Regions from separate parts of the Streptomyces rimosus genome, predicted to be linked through region 2. Evidence: riboswitches for the same ligand, from Rfam matches in the RefSeq annotation. Region 2 holds a riboswitch; the other holds the start of a gene.

Region 1 (10,613 bases), 5.2 Mb from region 2:
GACAAGGTTGCGGTCGCCGAACGCACCGTCGATACGGCGCACCGGCGGCCAGTACTTCTCCGCCGCCTCGACACCGGCCGGGAAGACCGCCTCCTCACGGGTGTACGGGTGCGGCCACGCGCCGCTCAGCGCCCCCGCGGTGTGCGGGGCGTTGCGCAGCGGGTTGTCGTCCTTGTCCCACTCCCCCGAACCGACCTTGTCGATCTCCGCGCGGATCGCGATCATCGCGTCGCAGAAGCGGTCCAGCTCGTCCAGGTTCTCGCTCTCGGTCGGCTCGATCATCAGCGTGCCGGCCACCGGGAACGACATCGTCGGCGCGTGGAAGCCGTAGTCGATCAGCCGCTTGGCGACATCGTCGATGCTCACACCGGTCGCCTTGGTCAGCGGCCGTACGTCGATGATGCACTCGTGCGCGACCAGGCCGCCGGGGCCGGTGTAGAGCACGGGGTAGTGCGGCTCCAGGCGCTTGGCGATGTAGTTGGCGCCGAGCACCGCGACCTGGGTGGCGCGCTTGAGGCCCGCGCCGCCCATCAGCCGGACGTACGCCCAGGAGATGGGCAGGATGCCGGCGGAGCCCCACGGCGCCGCGGAGATGGGCCCGACGCCCGTCTCCGGGCCCGCGGAGGGCTGCAGCGGGTGGTTGGGCAGGTACGGCGCCAGGTGGGCGCGCACGCCGACCGGGCCGACGCCCGGACCGCCGCCGCCGTGCGGGATGCAGAAGGTCTTGTGCAGGTTCAGGTGCGAGACATCGCCGCCGAACTTGCCCGGCTCGGCGAGCCCGACCAGCGCGTTCAGGTTGGCGCCGTCCACGTACACCTGGCCGCCCGCGTCGTGCACCGCCGCGCAGATCTGGGTGATGTGCTCCTCGAACACGCCGTGCGTGGACGGGTAGGTGACCATCAGGACCGCGAGCTCGTCACGGTACTGCTCGATCTTGGCGTGCAGGTCGTCCGCGTCCACCTCGCCGTCCGCGCCGGTCTTGACGACGACGACCTTCATGCCGGCCATCACGGCGCTGGCCGCGTTGGTGCCGTGCGCCGAGGAGGGGATGAGGCAGACGGTGCGCTGCGCGTCGCCGTTGGCGCGGTGGTAGGCCCGCACGGCCAGCAGCCCGGCCAGTTCGCCCTGCGAGCCGGCGTTCGGCTGGATGGAGACCTTGTCGTAGCCGGTGACCGTGGCCAGCTGCTCCTCCAGCTCCGCGATCAGCGTGAGGTAGCCCTGCGCCTGCTCGACCGGCGCGAACGGGTGCAGCTGCCCGAACTCGGGCCAGGTGACCGGCTCCATCTCGGTCGTCGCGTTCAGCTTCATGGTGCAGGAGCCGAGCGGGATCATGCCGCGGTCCAGCGCGTAGTCCTTGTCCGACAGGCGGCGCAGGTAGCGCAGCATCGCGGTCTCGGAGCGGTGCTGGTGGAAGACCGGGTGCGTCAGGTACGCGTCGCCGCGCAGCAGCTCCGACGGCAGCGCGTCGGCCACGGCTTCGTCCAGCCGCTCGATGTCGGCCTGGACGCCGAAGGCGCCCCACACCGCGTGCACCTGCGCGCGCCCGGTGGTCTCGTCGCAGGCCACGCCCACCAGGTCCGCGTCGACCAGGCGCAGGTTGACCCCCGCCTCGCGGGCCGCTGCGACCACCTCGGCGGCCCGGCCCGGCACCCGTACGGTCAGCGTGTCGAAGTACGCGCCGTGCACGACCTCGACGCTGCCGGCGCGCAGGCCCTCGGCCAGGATGGAGGCGTAGCGGTGGGTACGGCGCGCGATGGCCGCGAGCCCGTCCGGGCCGTGGTAGACGGCGTACATGCCCGCCATCACCGCGAGCAGGACCTGCGCGGTGCAGATGTTGCTGGTGGCCTTCTCGCGGCGGATGTGCTGCTCGCGCGTCTGGAGGGCGAGGCGGTACGCCTTGTTGCCGTCCGCGTCGACCGAGACGCCCACCAGGCGGCCGGGCAGGCTACGGGCGAACTTCTCCCGTACGGCCATGAACCCGGCGTGCGGGCCGCCGAAGCCCATCGGCACGCCGAACCGCTGGGTGGTGCCGACGGCGATGTCCGCGCCCAGCTCACCCGGCGAGGTCAGCAGCGTCAGCGCCAGCAGATCGGCGGCGACGGTGACGACCGCGCCCAGCTCGTGCGCCCGCTCGATCACGGCGCGGGGGTCGCGTACGGCACCGGACGCGCCGGGGTACTGGAGCAGCACGCCGAAGACGCCGCGCTCGGCCACCTCGGCCGGTATGCCGTCGGACAGGTCGGCCACCACGACCTCGACGCCGGTCGGCTCGGCGCGGGTCTCGATCACGGCGATGGTCTGCGGCAGGCAGTCGGCGTCGACCAGGAAGACGCCGTCCTTGACCTTGCCCACGCGCCGCGCGAGGGCCATCGCCTCGGCGGCGGCCGTGCCCTCGTCGAGCAGCGAGGCGCCGGAGGTCGGCAGTCCGGTCAGGTCGGCGACCATGGTCTGGAAATTGAGCAGCGCCTCCAGGCGGCCCTGCGAGATCTCCGGCTGGTACGGGGTGTAGGCCGTGTACCAGGCGGGGTTCTCCATCACGTTGCGCAGGATCACCGGCGGGGTGAACGTGCCGTGGTAGCCGAGCCCGATCATCGGGGCGAGCACCTGGTTACGGTCCGCGAGCGCCCGCAGCTCGGCCAGCACCTCGGCCTCGCTGCGGCCCTGCGGCAGCCCCAGCGCCTCCGCACTCTTGATCACATCCGGTACGGCGGCCGCGGTCAGCTCGTCCAGCGATCCGAAACCGACCTGCGCGAGCATCTTGGCCTGGTCCTCCGGACCGGGGCCGATGTGCCGCTGCTCGAACGGGGTACCGCGTTCCAGCTCGGTCAAGGAGATGCGGTTGGTGGTCATCTGCGGGGGCCTCCTGGTCGTTTCGACCTCTGCGGGGCACCACGGCGCTGGTGCCCGGACGGCCTCCCCCTCTGTCATCGCAACCTGAGAGCTTCACCGGTTCCGCACGCGGCACCGGCTTTCACCGTCGGTGAGGAGGGGCTCCGGCGCTGTGCCCGTCCGTGGCCCGCCCTGCTTTCCAGAGTGACCTCGTCCATGCGGTACATGAGCCTGAGAGATTCCGGGGAGGAGTTGCTCCTTCGGCGCCCTCGCCATGATCGGCGAAGGACTCTCCCGCATGGGGTCGACAGCCGTTCGCCAGCCTACCAGCGCGGCGAACGGGCGTTCCTTCGAGTGGCCGGGGCATGAAATGTGCCGTTTGGTAGTTGTCACAAGGCAGTTGCGACCACATGGAGGGACCGTGCAGACCGATATCGATCCCCGCAGCTTGATCGGCCGCAAGGCGTTCGACAAGAACGGAACCAAGATCGGCACCGTCGACGAGGTGTACCTGGACGACGCGACCGGAGAACCGGAATGGGCGGCCGTACGCACCGGGATCTTCAGCCGGGACGCGTTCGTGCCCCTGGAGCCCAGCGATCTGGTCGACGAGGTGCTGCACGTCCCCTACGACCGCAAGCTGATCAGGGATGCGCCGGACTTCGGGGTGGGCCGCCACCTCTCGCCGGAGCAGGAACTACAGCTCTACCACCACTACCGGCTGGACATCCCGGCCCCCGATTCCGTCTCCGGGCCCGTCCCCGGCTCGGACGCCGCGCGGGCCGACACGGAATTCGGGAGGGTGGCGGGGGCGGAGGACTGAGGGGCGGGGGCCTTCTGGTCAGCTCCCTTCTGGGCGGGGTCCTTCTGGGCAGGGCCCTCCTGTGCGGGCCCGGTGGATGGCTCGGCCGGCCCGCCCACCAGCGGCAGCGGCTCGCCGGGGCGCAGCGCCGGGTCGTCCACGGGGAAGGTGCGCACCCGGCCGGGCCCGGACCACGGCTGCTCGAACCGTACGGTCACCCGGCCGACACCGCTGCCCTGCACCCAGCCGGCGCCGTGCTCCTCATGGATCACGTCCAGCCCGGGGAGCCAGCGCCGGGGCCGCTCGGGCTCGTCGGCCGCCTCCCGGGCCGCCTCCGCCGCCACCCGGCGCTCCCGCTCGGCCTCCTCTTCGGCCGCCTTCTCCGTCGCGAGCTGGGCGAACAGGTCCTCCTGGGTGAAGTCGGCGAGCCCGGTCACGCCCACGCCCAGCAGCCGTACGCCGCCCGTCGTGTCCACCAGGTCCAGCAGCCGGGCCGCCGCCTCCCGCACCACACTCGGGTCGTCGGTGGGTCCGCGCAGCGTCTCCGACCTGGTCAGCGTCGAGAAGTCGTAGTTACGCACCTTGATCACGACGGTCCGGCCGGAGCGCCCGGCCGCCCGCAACCGCTCCACGCACCGGTCCGCCAGCCGCGTCACCTCGGCCCGCACCCGGGTCCGGTCGGTCAGGTCCACGTCGAAGGTGTCCTCGACCGATATGGACTTCGCATCCCGCTCGGCCACCACGGGCCGCTCGTCGCGGCCCAGCGCCATGGCGTACAGCCCGGTGCCGTGCGCCTTGCCCAGGAGGCGCACCAGCTCCGCCTCCCCCGCCTCCGCCGTCTCGGCGATCGTGTGGATGCCCGCCCGGCGCAGCGTCTCGGCCGTGGCGGGGCCGACGCCGGGCAGCGTACGCACCGTCATCGGGCCCAGCAGCTCCCGTTCCGTCCCCGGCTCGATGACCACCAGGCCGTCCGGCTTGGCCTGCTCGGACGCGATCTTGGCCAGCATCTTGGCCCCGGCCAGGCCCACCGACCCGGTGAGCCCCGTCGTGCGTCTGATGTCCCGCCGCAGCCGCTCCCCCACGGCCCGTGCGGCCGCCGTGTCGGCCTCGGTGCCGCCGGCCTCCAGGTCCACGAACGCCTCGTCCAGGCTGAGCGGCTCCACCAGCGGCGACAGCGCGTGAAGCAGTTCCATGACCTGGTCGCTCACCCGGCGGTACAGGGTGAAGCGCGGGGTCAGATACGCGGCGTTCGGGCAGAGGCGGCGGGCCTGGGCGGTCGGCATGGCCGAGCGCACCCCGAAGACCCGGGCCTCGTACGACGCCGTGGAGACCACGCCGCGCGGGCCGATCCCGCCGACCACCACGGGCTTTCCGCGCAGGCTCGGCTTCGCCGCCTGTTCGGCGGACGCATAGAACGCATCCATGTCCAGATGCAGGATCGTCGGCGCACGTCTCACACGACCGATGCTCCCCCACACCACTGACAATCGCCCCGACCGACCCCGCCGCGCGCGGCCTCACCCTGCCTCGGGCGCACTCCGGAATCCTCTGAGAGGCCGCGTGCGCGCTTCGGAGGCCGTGTGCGGCTCCTGTGGCCGTTATGGATCTCCTGGTGCGGCAGAGGCGCAGGAGGCCGTCGTAACGGGCGCGCGAGGAGCGCACGCCCGTATTCCGTACGTCGGGTACGCCGGATGCGCCGGAGCACGCCGGGGCGATCGGCCCCCGGCCCCGCGGCGTACGCCCCCGCTCACCCCGCCCGGTTGCGGCGCCGCGCCAGTTCGTCGTGCGGGTTGTGCCGGACCAGCGTCTCGCCGGTGTCCACCCGCTCCCCGTGAAGCTGCGACAGCGCGCTTTCCACATCGCGCCAGACCACGCCCACGGCGATGCCGAAGACGCCCTGTCCCCCTTGGAGCAGGTCGACGACCTCATCGGGCGAGGTGCATTCGTAGACCGTCGCGCCGTCGCTCATCAGCGTCATTCTCGCCAGGTCGGACAGCCCGCGGGAGCGCAGGTGCCGGACGGCGGTGCGGATGTTCTGGAGGGAGACCCCGGTGTCCAGCAGCCGCTTGACGATTTTCAGGACGACGACGTCCCGGAAGTTGTAGAGCCGCTGGGTGCCCGACCCGTAGGCGGGCCGGACGCTCGGCTCGACGAGCCCCGTACGGGCCCAGTAGTCGAGCTGGCGGTAAGTGATCCCCGCGGCCGCGCACGCCGTCGGGCCCCGGTAGCCGATGGTGTCCGCCCCGCGGTCGCCCGGTGCCCCGGCGGCCTGTGCCGGGGTGCGGTCAGCAGCCCCGGAGTGGAGCGGCAACGCCCCTTCCGCCGCCGTACCGTCGCCGGTGATTGCCACGCCGACCTCCGTCCTCCACGTCCCGGACGGGACCTGCCCTATCGACGGTATGCAGTCACTCGGGGTGCGTCAACGATCGCCGCGCTCGCCACGCCGAGTGATAATCACCTTGCGAGTGGTTTCTCGTGTCCCTGCTCAGGGAAAGGCTAATCGAATGCGCGGAAGGCACCCCTCCGCGCACCTGGCTCACTGGCTGTTGGTGCCGAAGTCCTCGGGCGAGATCTGGTCGAGGAACTCGCGGAACTTCTCCACCTCGTCCTCCTGCTCGTCCGGGATGGCGATCCCCGCGTCGTCGAGGACCCCGTCGGTCCCGTAGATCGGCGTACCGGTGCGCAGCGCCAGCGCTATGGCGTCGGACGGACGGGCGCTGACCTCGACACCACTGGCGAAGACCAGTTCGGCATAGAAGACCCCCTCGCGCAGGTCCGTGATGCGGACCTGGGTCAGTTCCTGGCCCACCGCTTCCAGCACGTCCTTGAAGAGGTCGTGCGTCAGCGGCCTGGCAGGGGCCATCCCCTGCTGGGCGAAGGCGATGGCGGTGGCCTCCCCCGGCCCGATCCAAATGGGCAGGTAACGATCGCCTCCTACCTCCCGTAGGAGCACGATCGGTTGGTTGGAAGGCATTTCCACCCGGACACCCACGACATCGAGCTCGTTCACACAGCAACCCTAGGACGTGCCCGGCCGGTTTGGGTAGTCGGGCCACCCATTGCTCACGTCAGGCGGACGCGCAGGGCGGACTGGACCAGTGCAGCATGCAGCCGTACGGACAGCGTGGCCAGCTCCCTGGCCGTGGCCTCGGCATGCTGCCTGGTCTGCGGATTGCGGTGGCGGCGCAGCGGCGCCACGACCTGCTCGACCAGATTGGCCTCCCGCTCGGCCGCCGCCTTCACCGTCCGCAGATGGCGCGGTTCCAGACCGAAGCGCCCCAGCTCGGCGACGAGTTTGGCGACCGTGACGGCCTCGATGTCGTACCCGCCCCCGTCGTCCGGGACGATGAGGCCGTACGACTCCCAGTCGGCGAGCTCGGCCTCCTCGACCTCCGCGGCGGCCAGCAGCTCCGCCCGGCCTATGCGGGCGGCCGTGGGCCGGTCGGCGTCCGGCTCGCCGAGCCCCTCGAACAGCTCCCCCGCGGGCGCGGCGGGCGCCGGCAGCTGCACCTGCTCACCGCGCGCCACGGCGTCGAGATGCTCGCGGATCACTTTCAGCGGAAGATAGTGGTCACGCTGCATCCGCAGGACGGACGCCAGCCGGGCGACGTCGTCCGTGCTGAACTTCCGGTAGCCGGACGGGGTGCGCCGCGGCTCGACGAGCCCCTCGGCCTCCAGGAAACGGATCTTGGAGATGGTGACCTCGGGGAACTCGTCGCGCAGCGAGTTGAGCACCGTTCCGATGCTCATCAGCTTGCCGTCCGCGGCGGTGCCGGCCGACCCGGCACCGCCCGGCCCAGTGCGGTGCATATGCCTTCCTTGGCCGGTCAGAAGCCGACGCCCCGCTGGCTCGCGTAGAAGACCAGCCGGAACTTGCCGATCTGCACCTCGTCACCGTTGGCGAGCAGGACCGAGTCGATCCGCTCACGGTTGACGTACGTGCCGTTCAGGCTGCCGACGTCGGCGACGGTGAAGGTGCCGTCCTGGCCGCGGCGGAACTCCACGTGGCGACGCGAGACCGTCACGTCGTCCAGGAAGATGTCGCTCTGCGGGTGGCGGCCGGCCGTCGTCAGGTCGCCGTCCAGCAGGAAGCGGCTGCCCGAGTTCGGACCGCGGCGCACGACCAGCAGGGCCGAGCCCATCGGCAGCGCCTCGACGGCCGCCTGCGCCTCGGGGGACAGCGACGGGATCGCCGTCTGCCCGGTCGTCTCCGCGTCGTACGCCTCCAGCCCCGAGATGGAGATGGTGGAGGTCGTCTCAGAGGCACGCTCCGCCTGCGCGCCGGGGCGCAGCGGCGCTCCGCAGTTGGAGCAGAACCGGCTCGCCTCGGCGTTGCGGTGACCGCACCTCGTACAGACCGGCAAGGAAACCCCTCCACCCGTGTTCGCGGCCGACGGTCCCTGGGAACCTATGCGGCCGGACACGGAGGGGTCAACAGAACCGGCGCCGGGCGCGCCGACCTGGTCGCGGAAGAGCGGGCGCTCCTGGGCGGCACCGCTCTCCTCGGGCTGGCGCGGGGCACGGTGCTTCGCCGAGCCGGTGCCGCCCTCCTGGCGTGCGCTCTTGCCGAACAGCTTTGCAAACAACTTCACGGGCGATTCCCCTTGAACGAAACAGACCCGCCCGTGGGGCAGGACGAACCCTCGATGCACACACCGGCCGATCCGGACATCCGGTGAACGTCCGTGGCCTCCACACAGTTTCCACCACGCACCACCCGAACGGTGCGCCGACCCCCCGCTACCTCATGCCCGACCCGGGCCGTCCCCATTCGTGGCTCACTCACCGCGATGACGACCGAGCGTAGTCAGGCCGCTTCGCCTCCCGCAAGGCATCCACGATGATCTTCTCGTCACGGCTCACCGACACTGTGGCCTGCTCCTTTTCCAAAGTCTGCACCACTCCGCCCGGGATGTTCAGCGCGGGCTCCAGGTCCTCGGGCTTGCCGATCACCTTGAAGCGGTACGGCTGGGCGACCCGCTTGCCGTCCACCTCCACGCCGCCACGGACATCCGAGACATACGAACCGGCCACGATCCGTACGTCGTTGATCTGGATGGCCTCGGCCCCGGCCGCCCGCAACTCCTGGATGGTGTCCAGGAGTTTGTCCGCCTCGACGGAGTGCGTCGGGTCGTTGATGGTGAGGTTGATGCCCGGCCCCTGGGCCGCCACCGTCCCCGCCAGCACGCCGAGCTGCTGCTCCTTCTCCACGGTCTGTTTACGGGCCTCCTCGGCCTGGTCCGAGCTGTTCTCCAGTTCCGTCTTCTGGCCTTCCAGCCTGCGCTGCTCATCCGTCAGACGCTGCGAACGGTTGTCCAATTCATCCAGGATGCGCACAAGGTCCTCCTGTCGCGCGCCCCGTAGTGCACTGCTGTCACTGGTGGAACGTACCTGAATTGCCAGGCCGAGACCGAGAATGAACAGCAGCAGGGCCACGATCAGTTGGGCGCGGGTGAGCCGCGGCGGCCACAGACCGGCCACCAGGCGCTGCCGCCCGGTCATCGCCGGGCCCGGCGCGCCGGACCCAGTGGCCGGTTCCGTACCGTCCGGCGCCCCGTCCGCGGCGTGTCCCCCGTCGGCCCTGCGCTCCGCCGCCCTGCTCTCCGGCGGCACCGGCCGGCGGTCGGCAGGCCGGTCCGTACCCGCGGAGCGCGCCGTACGGGGCTCCTCCGGGGGCCGGCCGGGCTCCGGCGCCGTACCGTCCCGCCCTGGATTCTCGTCGGTACCCATCGGCATCAGGCCCTGAAGACGTGCCGGCGGATGGCCGCGGCGTTGGAGAAGATGCGGATGCCCAGTACGACGACCACACCGGTGGACAGTTGGGCGCCGACGCCGAGCTTGTCGCCGAGGAAGACGATGAGCGCGGCGACCACCACGTTGGACAGGAACGAGACGACGAAGACCTTGTCGTCGAAGATGCCGTCCAGCATCGCGCGCAGACCGCCGAAGACGGCGTCCAGCGCCGCGACGACAGCGATCGGCAGGTAGGGCTCGACCACCGTCGGCACCACGGGTCGGACCACAAGCCCGACCACGACTCCCACGATGAGGCCCAGTACGGCGATCACGATGTGCCCTTCCCTGTGTCGGTGCCGCCCTGGGCACCGGCCTTCGGCTGTGCTGTACGTACGATCAAGCTGGGCGCGGGCGGCAGCGTGACCCCGTTCTCGGCGGAAATCTTCGTACGGATCCCGTAGTTCTTCTGCAGTACGTGCAAGTACTGCCCGTCCGCACTGTCCTGGAACGCGGTGACGAGCTTGTGCCCGTCGCCCACCGCCAGCACCGTGTACGGCGGCACCAGCGGCTTGTTGTCGACCAGTATGGCCTCTCCGGCGGCTCTGATCGCCGAGAGGGACGTCAGGCGCTGCCCGTTGACGGAGACGGCCTCGGCGCCGGACGCCCAGAGGCCGTTGACGACCCGCTGCAGATCGCGGTCGCGCAGCCGCCCGGTGTCCGAAAAGCCACTGCTCTCGCGCGGGCCGCCACCACTGGACTGCGCCGACTTCGCGTCGTCGACGACGAGTTTCACGCCGGGCCCGGTCACCTGGGTCGAGCCCGCCAGCAGCGCGAGCAGCTCGGCCTTGTCGCCGCCGTGCTTGCGCAGCGCCTCGCGCTGGATGGCACCCACGTCGTCGCGGAGCTTGTCGACACGCTTTTGCACCGCGTCGGCGTCGGCCGTGCCGTGCTCGATGCGGCTGATCAGCTCCTCGCGCTCCTTGGCCAGGGTGGGCGCCGATATCCGCGCCTGGGCGGCACCGACCGTCACCACCACCGCGGCCAGCACCAGGCCCGCCGCCAGCCCCAACTTCGCCCGCAGCGTACGGGGGAGGCCGCGCACCCCCGCCTCGCTCTTACGGGCCGCCGCTTCCGCGTACCCGTCGTCCAGGGCGTGGTCCATGACATTGGTCAGCAGCGACATCGAGGCATCGGGGCGCGAGGCCGGCTGGGGGGTGCTCCGATCGGGGCGCTGCTGCGACATGCC
Region 2 (10,613 bases):
GATGGTGCGAACGTCGCGGAAGGTCACGCGACTGACGAGCGGATGGAACTCGCGTACGACGGGGACCGAAGCCCTCTGCTGCGGGAGTCTTCATCCGACTTGCGATCACTCACCAGCCCTGACCGGGAATGGATGCGCAACTGTGATGTGAACCACGGATTTCCGTTATACGGACATCTGCCGCGACTGAGCGGGGCGCGCGGTCCGGACCAGAGGTCAACTACCGGACGCGGCAGGCCATTTCGGGCCGGGAGGAACCGCCAGGAGCCGGACGCCACCGGCGGAAGCACGGGAAACCACCCGGACCGGGACGGGCGGGGCGGGGTGGGCAGCGGGGCGTGCGGCGGGAGCGGTGCGCCCGGGGCGGTGCGCCGGGTTCAGTACGGGCGCGGGTAGCCGTAGCCGTACGCCGGGGCCGGGGCCTGGGCGGGTGCCGGGCCCGCCGCGTAGGCGTCCCGGTCGAAGAACGGCCGCGCGTTGGCCCGCATCCACATGCCGACCGGGTCGTACTCGTCGTTCATCGCGACCGTCGAGACGGGCAGCCCCTCCGGCACCGCGCCGATGGACTGCTGGATCATCAACCGCACCGAATCCACGGCCGGTTGGCCCGTGTCGTACAGGTCGAGGCCGATGGCCAGGTACGGGGCGCCGAGGGCGGGCTGCACCCAGGCCCGGCGCAGCGAGCGCACGGCGGGCGTACGGTGCGCGTTCTGTCCCAGCAGGGCGTAGAACTGCGGGATCTCGATGGCCGGTTCACAGATCCGCAGCGGCCCGGCCGGCAGCCGGTCCAGGCCGCCCGCGATACGCCGCAGGTCCAGCCACGGGATGCCGACACCGCCGCCGGGGGCGTGCGGGTTCAGCCACAGGCCCCAGCGGTCCGGGAAGAGGGTGGCCGCGATGTCGCGGCCGTAGACGACCTCGTGGGCGCGGTTCCAGCCGCTGGCGGCGAGCTCGGGGGCGGAGGTCACGCACGGCGCGTAGCCGAGCCCGTCGACCTCCATGTTGCCGTACTGCGCATCGGGCGAACCCGGCTGGCCGTGCCAGAGCAGCATCCAGACCTGGCCGGCGGCGAGCGCCTGCAGCAGCGCCTCGTAGGCGTCGTACCGGCCGGGCGAGACCTGCTGCAGCATCTGCTCGACCTGCCCGGCCGCCGCTCCCTGATGCGCACCCGCGCTCACGTGGTCCGTCCCTTCTGTCGGCAGGCACGTGGGGTACGCCTGCCGGTTGCACCAACAGCTTAGAGCCTGCGTCCGGACCCCGGTCGGATCAGCACATGCCGCTTGCGTCCGCCGGACGCGGCCCGGCCGGGGCGGGCGGCGGACGGGGCCGCCCGCGGCGCGGATACGGCCGCTACGCGTGCTCGCGCGAGTAGAAGGGGCGGACCCGCTCCAGCATCCAGTCGGCGACCGGATCGCCCTGCGCGAGGTCCAGCATGACCAGTTGTACGGGCCAGGTCAGCGGTGTCCCGCCGAGGGCCCGGCCGAGCGCCCCGGTCACGGCGTCCCGTACGGCCGGATCGTGCGGCGCGACGGCCGCGGCGTCCACCTGGACGCCGACGAACAGCGCGGGCGCGTCCCCCTCGACGCTGGCCAGCGCGCGGCGGGCGGTGACGACGAAGCCCGCGGCCGAGAACTCCAGCCCGGCCGCGGCCAGGAAGTCCACCGGCTCCTCCTGCCAGTCCGGCTCGAACAGCCGGACCCGGGCGCCGCTGGGCGCGCCGGGGTGTTCGAGGCGGTCGGTGCGGCACAGTTCGGCCACTGCGTCGGGCGGCAGCGGCACGCCGACGGTGCCCTCCGGGTTGACCGCGATGCCCATCAGCGGGGGCAGGCCGCGCGCGAACTCGGCGGCCGGCGCGACGGTGTAGGACAGGTTCGGCCCGGCCACCCTCAGGAACTCCTGCTCGGAGCTGAAGACCGGTACATAGGCGGCCGAGCCGATCTCGACGGTCGGCAGGTCCAGGCCCGCCCGGCCCATGCCGGCGCTCTCCGGGCCGCCGCCCTTGGGCAGCGGCACCCATATCCGGCTGCGCCCCAGCACCTCGATGATGCGGGCGCCCGCGCCGGGCGCGCCCACCGAGGCGGCGAGCACCTCCTCCAGTTCGTTGGCGGGCCACCCCAGCTGCGGTATGCCCTGCTCCGGAAAGTCCATGTCCACCCACCCGCTTCGTACCGCGCACCGCGCCTTACTCGGTCGAAGACCCTAACGCCACCAGGCGGGCGGCGGCCTGACGCGTCCGGATGACCACCGAACGCACGCGAGCGGTTGCGGACCGTGCACACCGCTCCGAAGGTGGCTCCAGGGTGATCTTGCCCTGCCGTTCCTACAGAAAGGCATGTCTCCTGATGGCAACGCACCGGACCGTCCCCGCCCTCGTCAGCGCGGCCGCCGCCGGCGCCCTCGCGCTCGGCGCAACGGCCCCAGCGAGCGCGTCGGACGGCCCCAAGTCCCATGAGCGCAACCAGAGCGTCATCGTCGACGACATCAGCCGGCTGGCGGACGCCTCGGCCGAGCTGGCCGAGAAGTCCGCCGAAGCGCGCGGTCACTCCGTGCAGGTCAGGGCCGCGCGGACGCGGCTGGACACGGTTTTGGCCGACGCCCAGCGGCTGGCGGAGATCCTGAATACGGACTCCGACCGTTCGGTGTCCGCCGACACCGTGCGGCTCGGGCTGGTGTCGCAGGATCTGCGGGTGAAAATCGACGAGCTGACCGGCCGTCGGGCCCCGTCGCCGGAGGAGCCCGCCGACCCCATGAGCCGGACCGGGCAGCTGACCGAGTCGGTCTCCCGGTCGGTCGTGGACATCTTCAAGATCCTGGGCGTGGACAAGGTGGTCGGCGACCTGCGCCAGCAGCCGGCCGACGGGACCGCCGCGCAGCCCGCCAACCGGCCGGTCCCCCAGCCGTCGGGACAGCCGGCCGACGAGTACGAGACGGACGAGCAGCCCGCCGCCCAGCCGAAGGCGCCGACCAGCGACCCGCAGCCGCCCGCCGCTCAGGCGCCGAGGCAGCAGCCCGCGGACGGGGAGCAGCGCCCCGCCGGCACACAGCAGCAGCCGGCCGACGCACAGCAGCCCGCCGCGGAAGCGCCTCAGCAGCAGCCCGCTGAGGCCCCCCAGCAGCAGGGCGCCGGCTCGCTGCTCAACTCGGTGCTGTCGCTGCCCACGGTGCTCATCAAGGCCCTGGGTCTCTGAATCGGCCCGGCAACCAGCGTCCGGAGGAGGCGCAGATGCGGGAGATACGCCACAGCTAGGACCGGTCCTGACGGGCCGTACGGAACGTTCCGTACGGCCCGTCAGGCGTACGTCCGGGTGCACCTCCAGAAATCGGGCGTACCGTCAGAAACTCGGCACGCTCACTCGAAGCCGATCCGGCGCAGAGCGCCCGCCGCCGGACGGTCCAGCAGGACCGCCGAGGTGAAGCCCGCGGGGAGCCGGGCCGCGCGGGCACGGGCGGCCAGGCGGCGTACCGCGCGCCGGTGCCGGGCGAAGGCGTAACCGGAGACGCCGCGCCCGCGCGAGCGCTGCCCGGAGAGCGCGACTTCAGGCGGCACGTCCAGCAGCATCAGGTGCAGCCCGCGCCCGCCCCGCCGGGCCTCGCGCGCGAGCCAGCGGCGTACCCACGCGAGCGTGCCGCAGTCGTGCACCACCACGCTGCCGCCGGAGCGCAGGGCCCGCCGCAGGCCGAGGTAGTGGGAGGCGCGGACCAGCGGCCGGTAGAGCGCGTACGGCAGCCGGCGCAGCCTGCCGCTTTCCCAGCGCTCCCGTACGTCCTGGGAGTCGACGCGGTGCACGACGGCGCCCTGCCCGTCGGCGGCGGGCACCACCCGGAGCATGAGCGTGCTCTTGCCGCTGCCCGGCAGGCCGGAGACCACCACGACGTCGCCCGCCGCGAAGTGCAGCTCGGCCGCCTCGCGCGGAGCGTGCCCGTCCCGGAGATCGACGACCTCCACCGCCGCGTCCCGCGCCCGGCCGGGCCGTACCACCCCGAGCGGCAGCCGCCGGGGCCCCGGGACGGCTCCCGTCGCTTCCGGCACACAGCCCGGGGGCACGCCTCCCGGACTCGTCGCGAGTACGGCCTGCCTGTGCACCGTGATCCCCTCCCGGTCCGGTGTCGTCCCCCGGGGCTGTGGTCCGTCCCCGGCCGGGACGCAGCCCCTTACCCGCAGAGTGTCAAGAAAAGGTAATGCGCTTCAAGGGAATCCCACGATCAGTACGGTCCCGGGACACTGTCGTGACGCCCCGGCGAACACCGGTACGACCAGGGCTCCTGTATCCGGCGATCCCGTGCGATGATGTGCGCGCCCAGTGCGGGACCGCGCCTCGGCGCGCGCGTCGCCGTACGGGTGCCACGCTCAGCCAACTGCATACCGGCCGCTTGAATCCGCGCGGGAGAGTCCCCGGCCGCCACGGCGGGGCGCCGAAGGAGCAAGTCCTCCCTTGAATCTCTCAGGCCCCGATACCGCGCGGGCGAGGCAGATCTGAAAAGCGGGCCGCCGTGGTGTGGCTCCACCCAAGGTGCAAACCGGGGCCGGCGAGGGCCTTCCGGTGAACCTCTCAGGTTCCGATGACAGATGGGGAGACCGTCCTGTCACCCATGCCCGGGAGCCATCACCATGACGCAAGCCCCCCGCCGGACCGCGCTGGACGCCACTCATCGCGCCCTCGGCGCGACCATGACCGACTTCGCCGGCTGGGACATGCCGCTGCGCTACGGCAGCGAGCGTGACGAGCATGTCGCCGTGCGGACCCGCGCCGGTCTCTTCGACCTCTCCCACATGGGCGAGATCACCGTCACCGGACCGCGCGCCGCCGACCTGCTGGACTTCGCTCTGGTCGGCAACATCGGCGGCGTGGCCGTCGGCCGCGCCCGCTACACCATGATCTGCAACGCCGAGGGCGGCATCCTGGACGACCTGATCGTCTACCGCCTCGCCGAGACCGCGTACATGGTCGTCGCCAACGCCGCCAACGCCCAGGTCGTGCTGGACGCGCTCACCGAGCGGGCGGACGGCTTCGACGCCGAGGTGCGCGACGACCGGGACGCGTACGCGCTGCTCGCCGTACAGGGACCCGAGTCCGTCGGCATCCTGAAGTCCCTGTCCCCCAAGCACTCGGCTCCGCTCGTGCAGGGAGGTGCCCCCATCGCCGACCTGGACGGCCTGAAGTACTACGCCGGGCTGCCCGGCACCGTCGCGGGCGTCGAGGCGCTGATCGCCCGTACGGGCTACACCGGCGAGGACGGCTTCGAGCTGTTCGTCCGCCCGGCCGACGCGCCCGCCCTCTGGGAGGCACTGACCGCCGCGGGCAAGGACGCGGGCCTGGTGCCGTGCGGCCTGTCCTGCCGGGACACCCTGCGCCTGGAGGCGGGCATGCCGCTGTACGGGCACGAGCTGACCACCGACACCACCCCGTTCGACGCGGGCCTGGGCCGGGTCGTGAAGTTCGAGAAGACGACGAACGGCGGCGACTTCGTGGGCCGCGCCGCGCTGGAGGCGGCCCGGGACCGGGCCGAGGCCAGCCCGCCGCGCAAGCTGGTCGGGCTGATCGCCGAGGGCCGCCGCGTGCCGCGCGCCGGGTACCCGGTCGTGGGCCCGGACGGCGCCGTGATCGGCGAGGTCACCTCCGGCGCCCCCTCCCCCACCCTGGGCAAGCCCGTCGCGATGGCGTACGTGGACGCCGCGCACGCCGCGCCCGGCACCGCCGGTGTGGCGGTGGACATCCGTGGCACCCACGAGCCGTACGAGGTCGTGGCGCTGCCCTTCTACAAGCGCCAGAAGTGACGCGCGTACCACCGTCCACGACGCGCCCCCGTCTCATCTGTCAAGACCCTTGCACCGAGCACGCCACCGCATCCAGGAGAATCAAGACATGAACAACCCCCAGCAGCTGCGCTACAGCAAGGAGCACGAGTGGCTGTCGGCCGCCGAGGAGGGCGTCTCGACGATCGGCATCACCGAGCACGCCGCCAACGCGCTCGGCGACGTCGTCTTCGTGCAGCTCCCTGAGGTCGGTGCCACGGTCACGGCGGGCGAGACCTGCGGTGAGCTGGAGTCGACCAAGTCCGTCAGTGATCTCTACTCCCCCGTCGACGGCGAGGTCACGGAGATCAACGAGGACGTCGTCACCGACCCCTCGCTGGTGAACACCGCCCCCTTCGAGGGCGGCTGGCTGTTCAAGGTGAAGGTCAGCGGCGAGCCGGACGACCTGCTCTCGGCCGACGAGTACACCGCCTTCACCGGCTGACCCGCCCACCCGCCGCCTGGCGGGGCCGTGCGCCCCGCGAACCCCAGGAAGAGTCATGTCGCTTCTGAACAGCTCCCTCCACGAGCTCGACCCGGACATCGCCGCCGCCGTCGACGCCGAGCTCCACCGTCAGCAGTCCACCCTCGAAATGATCGCGTCGGAGAACTTCGCCCCGGCCGCCGTCATGGAGGCCCAGGGCTCGGTCCTCACCAACAAGTACGCCGAGGGCTACCCGGGCCGCCGCTACTACGGCGGCTGCGAGCACGTCGACGTCGTCGAGCGGATCGCCATCGACCGCATCAAGGCACTCTTCGGCGCCGAGGCCGCCAACGTGCAGCCGCACTCCGGCGCGCAGGCCAACGCCGCCGCGATGTTCGCGCTGCTCAAGCCGGGCGACACGATCATGGGGCTGAACCTCGCGCACGGCGGGCACCTGACCCACGGCATGAAGATCAACTTCTCCGGCAAGCTCTACAACGTGGTGCCCTACCACGTGGACGCCGAGAGCGGCCAGGTCGACATGGCCGAGGTCGAGCGGCTGGCCAAGGAGACCCGCCCGCAGCTGATCGTGGCCGGCTGGTCGGCGTACCCGCGCCAGCTGGACTTCGCGGCGTTCCGCCGGATCGCCGACGAGGTCGGCGCGTACCTGATGGTCGACATGGCGCACTTCGCCGGCCTGGTCGCGGCCGGGCTGCACCCCAACCCCGTGCCGCACGCCCACGTCGTGACCACCACCACGCACAAGACCCTCGGCGGTCCGCGCGGTGGTGTGATCCTGTCCACCCAGGAGCTCGCCAAGAAGATCAACTCGGCGGTCTTCCCGGGCCAGCAGGGCGGCCCGCTGGAGCATGTGATCGCGGCGAAGGCGGTGTCCTTCAAGGTCGCGGCGAGCGAGGAGTTCAAGGAGCGCCAGCAGCGCACGCTGGACGGCGCCCGCATCCTCGCCGAGCGCCTGACGCAGCCCGACGTGACCGAGGCGGGCGTCTCGGTGCTGTCCGGCGGCACCGACGTGCACCTGGTCCTGGTGGACCTGCGCGACAGCGAGCTGGACGGCCAGCAGGCCGAGGACCGCCTCCACGAGGTCGGCATCACGGTCAACCGCAACGCCGTCCCGAACGACCCGCGGCCCCCGATGGTCACCTCCGGCCTGCGGATCGGCACCCCGGCGCTGGCCACCCGCGGCTTCCAGGCGGAGGACTTCCGCGAGGTCGCCGACATCATCGCCGAGGCGCTGAAGCCGTCGTACGACGCGGACGCGCTCAAGGCCCGGGTGACCACGCTGGCGGCGAAGCACCCGCTGTACCCGTCGCTGTGACACACGTCATGCGGCGCGCGGCGGGGCGCCTCCGTGGCGCGTCCGCCGCGGCCGTATGACGCCGTTGCGGTACGCGGCCGTATGACGCCGTTGCGGTACGCGACTGTGTGATGCGGCTGCGGTATGCGGCTGTGTGACGCGTTTCATGAAGTACGCCCCGCGGGGTACCGCCGAGCCGGTGTCCGCGGGGTGAACAGGCCGTACGTCCTGGGGCGTTGACCCCGGGCGTACGGCTTTTCCGTCCGCCTTACGGTGATTTCGCGCCACATAGGCTGAGACCGGCCCCTCAATGGCGCGGGGCCCTTCGCACCACAGCAGGGCCGGGCCCCTCGCACCTCGGCAGCCGGGCCCTTCGCGCCACAGCAGGACGGAACACGCACGGCAATGGACATGACCGCGGGCAACCGCACGGGGATGGGCCTCTTCGCTCTCATCATGATCGGCATCGGCTCGATCTTCGGCTCCGGGTGGCTCTTCGGGGCCGGCGCGGCCGCCCAGGTGGCCGGACCCGCGGCGCTGGTGGCATGGGTCATCGGCGCGGTCTTCATCGGCATGATCGCGATGTGCTACGCGGAGGTCGGCTCCGCGTACCCCATCCCCGGCGGCATGGCCCGCTACGGCCACCTCTCGCACGGGCCCGTGCTCGGCTTCCTCACCGGCTGGGCGGTGTGGATCGCGACCGCCTCGCTGATCCCCATCGAGTCCATCGCCGCCACCCAGTACATGGCGTCCTGGAGCTACGACTGGGCCCGTGACCTGGTCGACCCGGCCAACGGCCACCTGACGGCCTCGGGTATGGGCGTGGCGCTGCTGCTGACCTTCGCGCTGTGGCTGACCTGCTACTGGTCGGTCCAGCTGCTGGCCCGGGCGAACACCGTGCTGACCCTGGTGAAGTTCGCCATCCCGGTCATCGCGGTCGCCGCGCTGATCGCCTCCGGCTTCCACACCTCGAACTTCACCGCGCACGGCGGCTTCACCCCGTACGGCTGGCCGGCCGTGCTGACCGCCGTGACCACCTGCGGCGTGGTCTTCGCCTTCAACGGCTTCCAGGCCGTGATCAACCTCGGCGGTGCCGCCAAGAACCCCGGCCGGGCGATCCCCGTCGCGCTGGTCGGCGCGCTCTCGCTGGGCCTGGTGATCTACCTCGCCCTCCAGACCGCGTTCCTCGGCGCCGTACCGCCGGAGCAACTGGCACAGGGCGGCGGCTGGCACGGTGTGGACTTCAGCTCGCCCTTCGCCGATCTGGCCAAGGTCCTGATGCTGCACTGGGTCGTCACGCTGCTCCAGTTCGGCGCCTTCATCTCGCCGGCCGGCTCCAACATCGCCAACGTCGCGTCGGCCGCGTACATGGTCCAGAACCTCGCCGAGACCGGCTTCTTCCCCCGGAAACTGGCCACCGTGCACCCCCGGTACGGGACCGCCCGCCCCGCGATGTGGCTCAACCTCGGCTTCTCGGTGCTGCTGCTGGTCACCGTCGGCCACAGCTGGCACGCGCTGGCCAGTGTGATCTCGGCCGCCATGGTCATCTCGTATCTGATCGGCCCGATCGCGGTGGGCGTCTTCCGCCGCACCCGGCCGGACCTGCCGCGCCCGTTCCGACTGCCCGCCGCGGGCGTCCTCGCCCCGCTGACCTTCGCCTTCGCGGCCTGCGCGCTGTACTGGTCGAAGTGGCCGGACACCGGCAAGGTCGCGCTGCTGACCGTGGTGGCCGCGCCGGTGGCGGCCGTGGTGCTGCGGCGCCGCGGCGTGACCGGGCTGCGCCGGCAGTTCGCGCCCGCGTGGTGGCTCGTCGGCTTCCTGGCCTGGATGTCCGTACTGTCCGCACTGGGCAGCCGGGATTTCGGCGGCCACGGCGTGCTGCCCGGCGGCGTGGACATCGCGCTGGTGGCACTCTCCGCCGTCGCCTTCTACTTCTGGGCCGTACGGGCCGGGGTGCACGCCCACCGGGTCGGCCTGACCGGTTCCGGACCGGGACTGGAGGGCCCGGCCGGTTCCGGACCCGTGCTCGACGGCCGGACCGCCTCCCCTGCGTCTTCCGTAGTTGCCCCGGAGGACAGCCGTCCGACGGCCTCCGTCTGAGAGTCTGTCCGCCGTCCGGGTTAGGCTCGACAGTCGGCGCAGAAACGTACCTTCCGTTTCATCCGCCCCAGATCTCTATTTGCTCCACCGTCCACCACGAGCAGACAAGGGAGTCCGCCACCGTGGCCATCTCCGTCTTCGACCTCTTCTCCATCGGCATCGGCCCGTCCAGCTCCCACACGGTCGGCCCGATGCGCGCCGCCCGTATGTTCGTCGGGCGCCTCAAGAAGGACGGCCTGCTCGCGCAGACGACGGCGGTACGGGCCGAGCTCTTCGGCTCGCTCGGCGCCACCGGCCACGGCCACGGCACCCCCAAGGCCGTCCTGCTCGGCCTGGAGGGGCACTCCCCCCGCACCGTCGACGTGGAGACGGCCGACGACGAGGTCGAGCGGATCCGCAAGAGCGGCAGGCTGCGGCTGCTCGGCGCGGAGATCGGCAGCGACCACGAGATCGACTTCGACGAGTCGACCGAGCTGATCCTGCACCGCCGCCGCTCCCTGCCGTACCACGCCAACGGCATGACCCTGTTCGCGTACGACGCGGCCGGCGCGCCCCTGCTGGAGAAGACCTACTACTCCGTCGGCGGCGGCTTCGTGGTGGACGAGGACGCCGTCGGCGAGGACCGCATCAAGCTCGACGACACGGTCCTGAAGTACCCCTTCCGCACCGGCGACGAACTGCTGCGCCTCTCCCGCGAGACCGGCCTGTCCATCTCCTCCCTCATGCTGGAGAACGAGAAGGCATGGCGCACGGAGGACGAGATCCGCGCCGGTCTCCTGGAGATCTGGCAGGTCATGCAGTCGTGCGTGTCCCGCGGCATGTCCCGCGAGGGCATCCTGCCCGGCGGCCTGAAGGTCCGCCGCCGCGCCGCCAACGGCGCCCGAGCCCTGCGCGCCGAGGGCAGCCCCGAGGCCCACGCGATGGAGTGGACCACCCTCTACGCCATGGCCGTCAACGAGGAGAACGCGGCCGGCGGCCGG

The links. A riboswitch is a leader RNA that binds a small molecule or an ion and turns the genes downstream of it on or off. The one in region 2 is predicted to bind glycine.
Region 1: another riboswitch for glycine. It lies ahead of gcvP (aminomethyl-transferring glycine dehydrogenase); the one in region 2 lies ahead of gcvT (glycine cleavage system aminomethyltransferase GcvT).

What each region holds. Positions count from the first base shown of each region.
Region 1 covers NZ_CP023688.1:8,131,971-8,142,583, reverse strand. The annotation lists gene gcvP (aminomethyl-transferring glycine dehydrogenase) at 1-2,850, opposite strand, end outside; glycine riboswitch at 3,039-3,136, opposite strand; gene CP984_RS35685 (PRC-barrel domain-containing protein) at 3,251-3,652, shown strand; gene CP984_RS35680 (DNA polymerase IV) at 3,544-5,088, opposite strand; gene CP984_RS35675 (MerR family transcriptional regulator) at 5,379-5,981, opposite strand; gene CP984_RS35670 (bifunctional nuclease family protein) at 6,168-6,641, opposite strand; gene ftsR (transcriptional regulator FtsR) at 6,695-7,441, opposite strand; gene CP984_RS35660 (FHA domain-containing protein) at 7,459-8,295, opposite strand; gene CP984_RS35655 (DUF881 domain-containing protein) at 8,414-9,361, opposite strand; gene CP984_RS35650 (small basic family protein) at 9,367-9,699, opposite strand; gene CP984_RS35645 (DUF881 domain-containing protein) at 9,696-10,610, opposite strand.
Region 2 covers NZ_CP023688.1:2,905,832-2,916,444, forward strand. The annotation lists gene CP984_RS11780 (enhanced serine sensitivity protein SseB C-terminal domain-containing protein) at 378-1,178, opposite strand; gene CP984_RS11785 (enhanced serine sensitivity protein SseB) at 1,351-2,148, opposite strand; gene CP984_RS11790 (hypothetical protein) at 2,343-3,188, shown strand; gene CP984_RS11795 (AAA family ATPase) at 3,350-4,084, opposite strand; glycine riboswitch at 4,373-4,468, shown strand; glycine riboswitch at 4,469-4,577, shown strand; gene gcvT (glycine cleavage system aminomethyltransferase GcvT) at 4,610-5,776, shown strand; gene gcvH (glycine cleavage system protein GcvH) at 5,865-6,239, shown strand; gene glyA (serine hydroxymethyltransferase) at 6,295-7,554, shown strand; gene CP984_RS11815 (APC family permease) at 7,939-9,633, shown strand; gene CP984_RS11820 (L-serine ammonia-lyase) at 9,756-10,613, shown strand, end outside.